DNA from 2 places in the Microbulbifer sp. S227A genome. Region 1 is predicted to be linked to the other one. Evidence: riboswitches for the same ligand, from Rfam matches in the RefSeq annotation. Region 1 holds a riboswitch; the other holds the start of a gene.
The links. Region 1 has a riboswitch for thiamine pyrophosphate ahead of thiB (thiamine ABC transporter substrate binding subunit). Riboswitches for the same ligand answer to the same signal wherever they lie in the genome.
Positions count from the first base shown of each region.

Region 2: linked by a shared signal. The riboswitch ahead of thiD (bifunctional hydroxymethylpyrimidine kinase/phosphomethylpyrimidine kinase) and the one ahead of thiB (thiamine ABC transporter substrate binding subunit) in region 1 are both predicted to bind thiamine pyrophosphate.

Region 1 covers NZ_JBNAFZ010000010.1:20,351-24,441, reverse strand. The annotation lists gene ACP15R_RS20620 (DMT family transporter) at 1-578, opposite strand, end outside; gene aroC (chorismate synthase) at 644-1,744, opposite strand; TPP riboswitch at 1,913-2,012, shown strand; gene thiB (thiamine ABC transporter substrate binding subunit) at 2,046-3,023, shown strand; gene ACP15R_RS20605 (thiamine/thiamine pyrophosphate ABC transporter permease ThiP) at 2,999-4,091, shown strand, end outside.
Region 2 covers NZ_JBNAFZ010000006.1:178,094-182,184, reverse strand. The annotation lists gene ACP15R_RS15720 (mechanosensitive ion channel family protein) at 1-519, opposite strand, end outside; gene mscL (large conductance mechanosensitive channel protein MscL) at 615-1,046, opposite strand; gene ACP15R_RS15710 (YtoQ family protein) at 1,196-1,645, opposite strand; TPP riboswitch at 1,841-1,940, shown strand; gene thiD (bifunctional hydroxymethylpyrimidine kinase/phosphomethylpyrimidine kinase) at 1,994-2,803, shown strand; gene ACP15R_RS15700 (FAD-dependent oxidoreductase) at 2,800-3,795, shown strand; gene thiS (sulfur carrier protein ThiS) at 3,779-3,976, shown strand; gene ACP15R_RS15690 (thiazole synthase) at 3,979-4,091, shown strand, end outside.

The DNA.
Region 1 (4,091 bases):
ACCACCGCCGCCGTATGCTCGGTCTGAACCAGCTTGCGGATGTGGATCTGAACAAATCCACGGGCAATTGTCGCGGTGAGGATGAACATCGCACCCAGTGTCGCGCCATCTTCAAGGCCAGACCCGCCCCCCAGGCGCGGCCAGACCATGATCAGCACGCCAACCAACCCGACAAGCACCGCCGTGATACGGATCATGCGGATCGTCTCGCCCAGCATGATCGCGGCCAGGATGACGGTAAAGATCGGCGTCGCATAGCCGATGGCGGTGACCTCGGGCAGGGGCAACAATCCAAGCCCGGCAAAGGTCAGCCCCATCGCCATCGTGCCCAGCAGCCCGCGCCAGAAATGGCCCATCGGCTGGCGTGTCACCAGCCCGTTGCGCAGTTCGCCCCGCATGGCGAGCCAGACCACGATCACCGGGATGGCAAAAAATGAGCGAAAGAACACCGCCTCGCCCGGCGGCACCGCATCCGAGGTCGCCTTGACCAGGGCCGCCATCACCGTGAACAGGCCGATCGCGCACAGTTTCAGTGTGACGGCCAGCCCAGGTCGATGCGATGTTAACAGTTTTGCCATGCCGCCTTCCTGCGCCCGAAACGCAAAAAGATCAATGGGCATCCGCGATGGGCGCGCCGGACGGATCAGCCGATCTTGCCGCGGTTTTCCCCCACCTGCCCGCGATGCAACAGCATGTGATCGAGGATCACGCAGGCCATCATCGCCTCGCCCACCGGCACCGCGCGAATGCCGACGCAGGGGTCGTGGCGGCCCTTGGTGATGATCTCGCTTTCCTCGCCGGTGCGGGTGATGGTCTTGCGCGTGGTCAGGATCGAACTGGTGGGCTTGACGGCAAAACGCACGACGATGTCCTGCCCGGTGCTGATGCCGCCGAGAATGCCGCCGGCGTGGTTCGAGCTGTATCTCGGGCCACCCTGGCCCATGAAGATCTCGTCGGCATTGGCCTCGCCGGTCAGCATCGCCGCCGACATGCCCTCGCCGATCTCGACGCCCTTGACCGCGTTGATGCTCATCATCGCGGCGGCCAGGTCGGTATCGAGCTTGCCATAGACCGGCGCCCCCAGCCCCGCGGGCACGCCCCGGGCGACAATCTCGATGATCGCGCCGACCGAATTGCCGGATTTGCGCAGGTCATCGAGATAGGCGGCCCAGGTCTCGGCCGCCTGTGCGTCGGGGGTCCAGAACGGATTCGACTCGATCTGGGACCAGTCAAACCGTGCGCGGTCGATGGCGTGTTCGCCCATCTGCACCATGTAGCCGGTGATCTGGACATCCGGCACCAGCGCCCGGATCGCCTCGCGGGCAAGGCCCCCCGCCGCAACTCGCGACGCGGTTTCGCGCGCCGAAGAGCGCCCGCCGCCACGATAGTCGCGGATGCCGTATTTCTGCCAATAGGTGATGTCGGCATGGCCCGGGCGGAACTTGTCCTTGATGTCGCCATAATCCTTGCTGCGCTGGTCGGTGTTCTCGATCATCAGCTGCACCGGAGTGCCGGTGGTCTGACCCTCGAACACGCCGGAGAGGATGCGCACCTGGTCCGGTTCGCGCCGCTGGGTGGTGTATTTGTTCTGTCCCGGTTTGCGACGGTCGAGCCAATGCTGGATCATCGTTTCGTCGATCGGCACGCCCGGCGGGCAACCGTCAACAGTCGCCCCGAGCGCGGGGCCGTGGCTTTCGCCCCAGGTGGTGACGCGGAACAGGTGGCCAAAGCTGTTGATCGACATGGGCGGGCTCCTTTTGGCTCGTGCTTTAGCCGGGGGAAGGGGGCGTCGCAAGCGGTTGTCTGGCAAGGGGGCGCTGCCCCCGCCGCCCTGCGGGCGGCTCCCCCGGAGTATTTCGACAAAGATGAAGCGGCTGTGTGCTTGTCATTCGCCGGGGCGCGAACTAGGGTTCCGGACACCTCGGGGTGCCCTGGACGGCTGAGACGCGCGACGCGGACCCGTTGAACCTGAACCGGCTCGTACCGGCGTAGGAAAGGTCTGGACATCCTTCCAACCCTGCCCATCGCCGCAAAGGGAGGATGCCATGAAGTATCTCGCGATCGCTGCGGGAGTTTGCTGTGCCACGGCGGCGAGCGCCGGGACACCGGAACTGACCGTGTACACCTATGACAGTTTCGTTTCGGAATGGGGCCCAGGCCCGGCCATCGAGGCGGCATTTGAAGAGACCTGCGGGTGTGATCTGAAGCTGGTGGGGGCTGGAGATGGTGCGGCGCTGCTGGCGCGTCTGAAGCTGGAAGGGGCGCGCAGCGACGCGGATGTGGTTCTGGGGCTGGACACCAACCTCACCGCGGCGGCGGCGGAAACCGGGTTGTTCGCGGAACATGCGGTGAGCGCGGAATATGCGCTGCCCGTGCCATGGGCCGATCCGGTATTTGTACCCTATGACTGGGGATATTTTGCCTTTGTGCACCAGGCGGATGCCGCCGCCCCGTCGGATTTCCGCGCGCTCGGAGAGAGTGAAGCCCGGATCGTCATCCAGGACCCGCGATCATCGACGCCGGGGCTGGGTCTGCTGATGTGGGTCAAGGCCGCCTATGGCGACGAGGCCCCGGCAATCTGGCAGGGGCTGGCGGACAATATCGTGACGGTGACCAAGGGGTGGAGCGAGGCCTATGGGCTGTTCCTGGACGGTGAAGCGGACATGGTGCTGTCCTATACCACCTCGCCGGCCTATCATCTGATCGCGGAAGAGGATGCCGGCAAGGCCGCAGCCGTATTCGAAGAAGGCCATTACATGCAGATCGAAGTGGCCGCCAAGCTGGCCAATTCGGACCAGCCGGACCTGGCCGAGGCGTTTCTGCAATTCATGGTGACGGACGCCTTTCAGTCGGTGATACCGACCACCAACTGGATGTACCCGTCGGTGATGCCGGCAGAGGGGCTGCCGCAGGGGTTCGAGACGCTGGCGCAGCCGGGCAAGGCGCTGATCGTGCCCGCGCAGGACGCGGCGGCGCTGCGGGATGAAGCATTGGCGGAATGGCTGGGCGCGCTCAGCCAATAGGGCATCGCGGCGGGCTTGGCGCGGCGGCGATTGTCGCGGCGCTGATCCTGGGGGCGTTGATCGCGGTGGCCCTGCGTGCCGAGGCCGGGCGTGGCATGGGACCATCGGATTGGGCCGCCGTGCGGTTTACGATATTGCAGGCCGCGCTATCGGCCGGGTGCAGCGTTGCGCTTGCCATCCCGGTGGCGCGGGCGCTTGCCCGACGGCGGTTTGCGGGGCGGCGGGTGTTGATCGCGCTGTTGGGCGCACCCTTCATCCTGCCGGTGATCGTCGCGGTGCTGGGCCTGCTGGCGGTGTTCGGGCGCAATGGCTGGATCAGCATCCTGCTTGGCTGGGCCGGCTTGCCGCCGTTGCAGATCTATGGGCTGCACGGGGTGGTGCTGGCGCATGTGTTTTTCAACCTGCCCTTGGCGACGCGGCTGATCCTGCAAGGCTGGCAGGAAATCCCGGCGGAACGGTTTCGCCTGGCCGCGCAGCTGGGGGCCGGGCCGCGTGCCATGTGGCGGCTGCTGGAACGACCGATGCTGCGGCAGATCGCGCCCAGTGTTCTCGCCGTGGTGTTCGCGATCTGCTTGACCAGCTTTGCCGTGGCCCTGACACTGGGCGGCGGGCCAGGGGCCACGACGATCGAGCTTGCCATCTACCAGGCGTTCCGGTTCGATTTCGATCTCGGACGGGCGGCGCTGCTGTCCTGCATTCAGATCCTGTTGACCGGTATTGCCGCGATGGTTGCGTTGCGAAGCTCTCGGGGCGACGGGTTTGGTGGCGGGCTGGACCGGCCGGTGCAACGCTGGGACGCGCAGGGCGTGCTCGCCCGCATCGGGGATGGCGCGATCATCCTGTTTGCCGCCGGGTTCCTGTTGATGCCGCTGGCCGCCATCGTCCTGTCGGGGCTGGCCGGGTTGTTCGGCCTGCCTGCCAGCGTGTTTGCCGCCACCCTGAACTCGGTCTTGGTGGCGGCGATCAGCACGCTGGTGACGCTGGCGCTGGCGCTGCCCATGGCGGTGACGGTGGCGCTTGGGCGGGGGGCCTTTGTCGAGTTTTCCGGGCTGCTCGGGCTGGCCGCGT
Region 2 (4,091 bases), on a different contig from region 1:
GCGACGGGTGTCGTGATGGGAAAAGTTCCGGATGATCGCGCCCCAGGCCTGGCCGTTGGGTATGATGATCTGCACGTTGTCGGGCGTGGCCAGTTCGGTGAAGAACAGGTTGAGATCGACCACCGTGCCCGAGGTGCCCGCGACATCGACATATTGCCCGAGCTTGTAGGGCCGGAACAGGATCAGCATGAACCCCGCCGCGAGATCCGACAACGTGCCCTGCAAGGCAAGGCCGATGGCCAGGGTCGCGGCCCCCAGCATCGCCACGAGGCTGGTCGCCTGGATACCAAAGATGCCCAGCACCGCAACCAGCACCATCAAGAGAACGATCCAGCGCACCATGCTGGCGGCAAAATTGCCCAGCGTCTTGTCGATGCGCGGATGCCGGTTCACCCGTCTGCGCACAAAGCCCGACAGGCCACCGGCAAACATCCAGCCGACGATCAGGACGGCCAGTGCCTTGGCCGCATTCAGAACAAGCGGACCGAAGCCGCCCAATTGGTCCATCAATTGTTCCATGTCTTCTGCCTTTTGTTGTTTTGTTAACTCCTGCCCCGGTTAAAGAAAAAGGGCCTGCCAGAGGCAAGCCCTTTCCATTCGCGTGAGTGGTATTTTTATTGCTTTTTGAGAGAGTCGCGAATTTCAATCAGCAGATCGATCTCGCTTGGACCAGCGGGTTCTTCGGGTGCCTCTTCCTTGGGCTTTTCGGCCATCGATTTGGCACGGTTGACGGCCTTGACCAGAAGGAAAACGACAAAGGCGATGATAAGAAAATTGATCACCGCCATGACAAAACGGCCCCAGGCAAAGACGGCGGCACCGGCCTCTTCGGCTTCGGCGATCGAGGCGAAACTGCCCTCGCCGAGCAAGACATATTGCCCCGCGAAATCGATACCGCCCAGGAACAGGCTGATGATCGGATTGATCAGGTCGGCAACCAACGAGCCGACGATGGCGGTAAAGGCCGCACCGATAATGATACCAACCGCCATGTCCATGACATTGCCCTTGGCGATGAAGTCCTTGAATTCCTGGATCACAATCATTTCCCCTAGAATGAAGCTCGAATTGAAATCACATCCCTGCGATGGATATGAGTCCTATCCGGCAACACCCGCTGCGGTCAGGGGGAAAGCACGGCCTCTTCTCCCCCTCAAGCGCCCGAAGGGGAGACAGTTTCAGGGCCTTGTTACGGTCAGCCCGGCAGTTTTCCGGTCAGCACATACCGCAGCACATCGACCACCTGGCGCGGTTCCTCGGCCACGGCAAGCGCCGCCGCGTGTACCTCTTTGAGCGCGTGCTGATGCTCGGGCGGGTTCAGCACGATCAGCGATTTTCCAAGCGCCGCGGCATAGCCCGCGTCAAAGGCGGCGTTCCATTGCTTGTACTTGTCGCCAAAGCGGACCACCACGACATCGGCATCCTCCAGCCCCTTGCGGGTGCGAATCGCGTTGACCATCGCGCCCTTGTGGTCATGCCAATACTTGTTCGGCTCGGCCCCCAGGATCGCGACCCCGCAATCGTCGCTGGCATCATGGTCGGTGACCGGGCTGTTGAAACTCACATCCAGCCCCTGCGACCCCTCGATGATCTGCTCGCGCCAATCCGTGTGAATTTCGCCGGATAGATATATGTTCAAACTCATGATTGTCGCCTCCTGCTGCCTTCGGCACAGACCTATCGCAGCTCTGCACGGGCGGCAACCGGGCACGCCGCACCGCCATCTGACGGGCCGCCATGATGCCGCACCGCGGGGATTGGGCATTGCGAATTGGTTAAAGCTGGCCTATTGACGCGGCGTCATAGGTCGCCCTGGCCCCGGCGGGGCATGCGGCCAAACTATCATCCGTCGGGGGGCCCTTGGGGCTGAGAGGTGCGTGCACCGACCCGTCGAACCTGATCCGGGCAATTCCGGCGTAGGGAACGGGTAGATCGCGCAACCGCGCATGAACTCCCTTCCTCGTTGGCACCCCGGCAAACCGGAGACGTGCCGTTGACCGCCAAGACCCCGATTGCCCTGACGATTGCAGGCTCTGACAGCGGCGGCGGTGCCGGCGTGCAGGCCGACCTCAAGGCGATGTCCGCAAATGGTGCCTATGGGGCCAGCGTTATCACCGCGGTGACGGCGCAGAACACGACCGCCGTGACCGCCGTGCACGAAATCCCGGCGGCGATCGTTGCCGCGCAGATCGAGGCGGTACTGTCGGATCTCGAGGTTGACGCGATCAAGATCGGAATGCTGTTTTCCCCGGCGGTCATCGAAGCCACGGCACAATGCCTTGGCACCTATCGCGGCCCTGTCGTTGTCGATCCGGTGATGATCGCAAAATCCGGCGATGCGCTTTTGCAGGACGCGGCGATTGATGCGATGATCCGCCATATCCTGCCCCGTGCCACCGTGCTGACCCCGAACCTGCCCGAGGCCGCGCGGCTGCTCGGGGAACCCGAAGCCCAATCGACCGACGAAATGGCCGAACAGGGGCGGCGGCTGGTGGCGATGGGGCCGGCCAGCGTTTTGATGAAGGCCGGCCATGCCACCGGCGAAACCTGTACCGACCTGCTGATTGACGCGACCGGCGTGATTGCGACCTGCGAGGCCACGCGGGTGCATACCCGCAACACCCACGGCACCGGCTGTACCTATTCGGCGGCCATTGCGGCGCATCTGGCGCGGGGGGCCGATCTCGCCGGAGCCGTGAAAACGGCGCATGGGTATCTGCAATCCGCGATCCGCGCGGCGGACGACCTGCATATCGGCAATGGACATGGCCCGGTTCACCATTTTCACGCGCAGTGGTCATGACCCGGATCACCATCATAGGGGCCGGCGTTGCGGGCCTGTGCGTTGCGCGCGCCCTGCGCGACCGGGGGGCCGATGTCACGTTGGTCGACCGGCACGCGCAGCCCGGCCCGCATGCCTGTTCGTGGTGGGCCGGCGGCATGCTGGCCCCGTTCTGCGAGGGCGAAAGCGCCGAGGAACCGGTAGTGCGCCTTGGGGCCGAAGCCGCGGATTGGTGGGCAGCCAAGACCGGTGCCGTTTCGCGCAACGGTTCGCTCGTGGTGTCGCCAAGCCGCGACAAATCGGATCTTGTGCGGTTTGCACGCCGCACCAGCGGGTATCGCAAGGTCACGGCCCCCGAGATCGAGACTCTTGAACCCGACCTTGGCAACCGCTTTGCGACCGGGTTGTTCTTTGAAACCGAAGCGCATCTGGCTCCGCGCACCGCGCTTGCCCGCCTGCGGGACGGCCTTGCCTCCGATGGCGTCACCTTCGTGCAGGAAGACGCCGATCCCGAGGCCCATGCCGGGCGCGGGCTGACCATCGACTGCCGTGGCTTTCAGGCCCGCGATGCCCTGCGCGATCTGCGCGGGGTCAAGGGCGAAATGCTGGTGTTGTCCTGCCCGGACATCGAATTGCGCCGGCCGATCCGCATGCTGCACCCGCGCGTGCCGCTCTATATCGTGCCGCGTGGCGACGGCATCTTCATGCTGGGTGCCACCATGATCGAGGGCAGCGCCGGCCGACATGTCACCGCGCGCGCGATGCTCGAACTGCTGAGCGCGGCTTATGCCCTGAACCCGGCGTTTGGCGAGGCCGAGGTGATAGAAATCGGCGTCGACAGCCGCCCGGCCTTTCCCGACAACCTGCCGCGCATCCGCCGCGACGGCAACCTGATCCGGGCCAACGGGCTGTATCGCCACGGCTTCCTGCTGGCCCCGGCGTTGGCGCGGATGGTGGCGGAACTGATCTTTGACAACACAACCCCCGAGGTGATGGATGAAATTGCAGCTTAATGGCGAACCGGTCGAAACGCGGGGTGACACCCTGGCCGACCTGCTCGAAGCGGAAGGGTTCGGCGGAGCCAAGGTTGCCACCGCGGTGAATGGTACCTTCGTACCCGCCGGGTTGCGGGCCGGGCATATACTGGCAGAAGGCGACAGCGTCGAAGTGCTTGCGCCCATGCAGGGCGGATAACGATGCGCGATTTTTACGGCACCCGGCTGGCCAGCGGCTTCATGCTTGGCACCGCGCAATACCCGTCACCCGCCATCCTGGCCGATGCCTTCCGGCGCAGCGCCGCCAGCGTCGC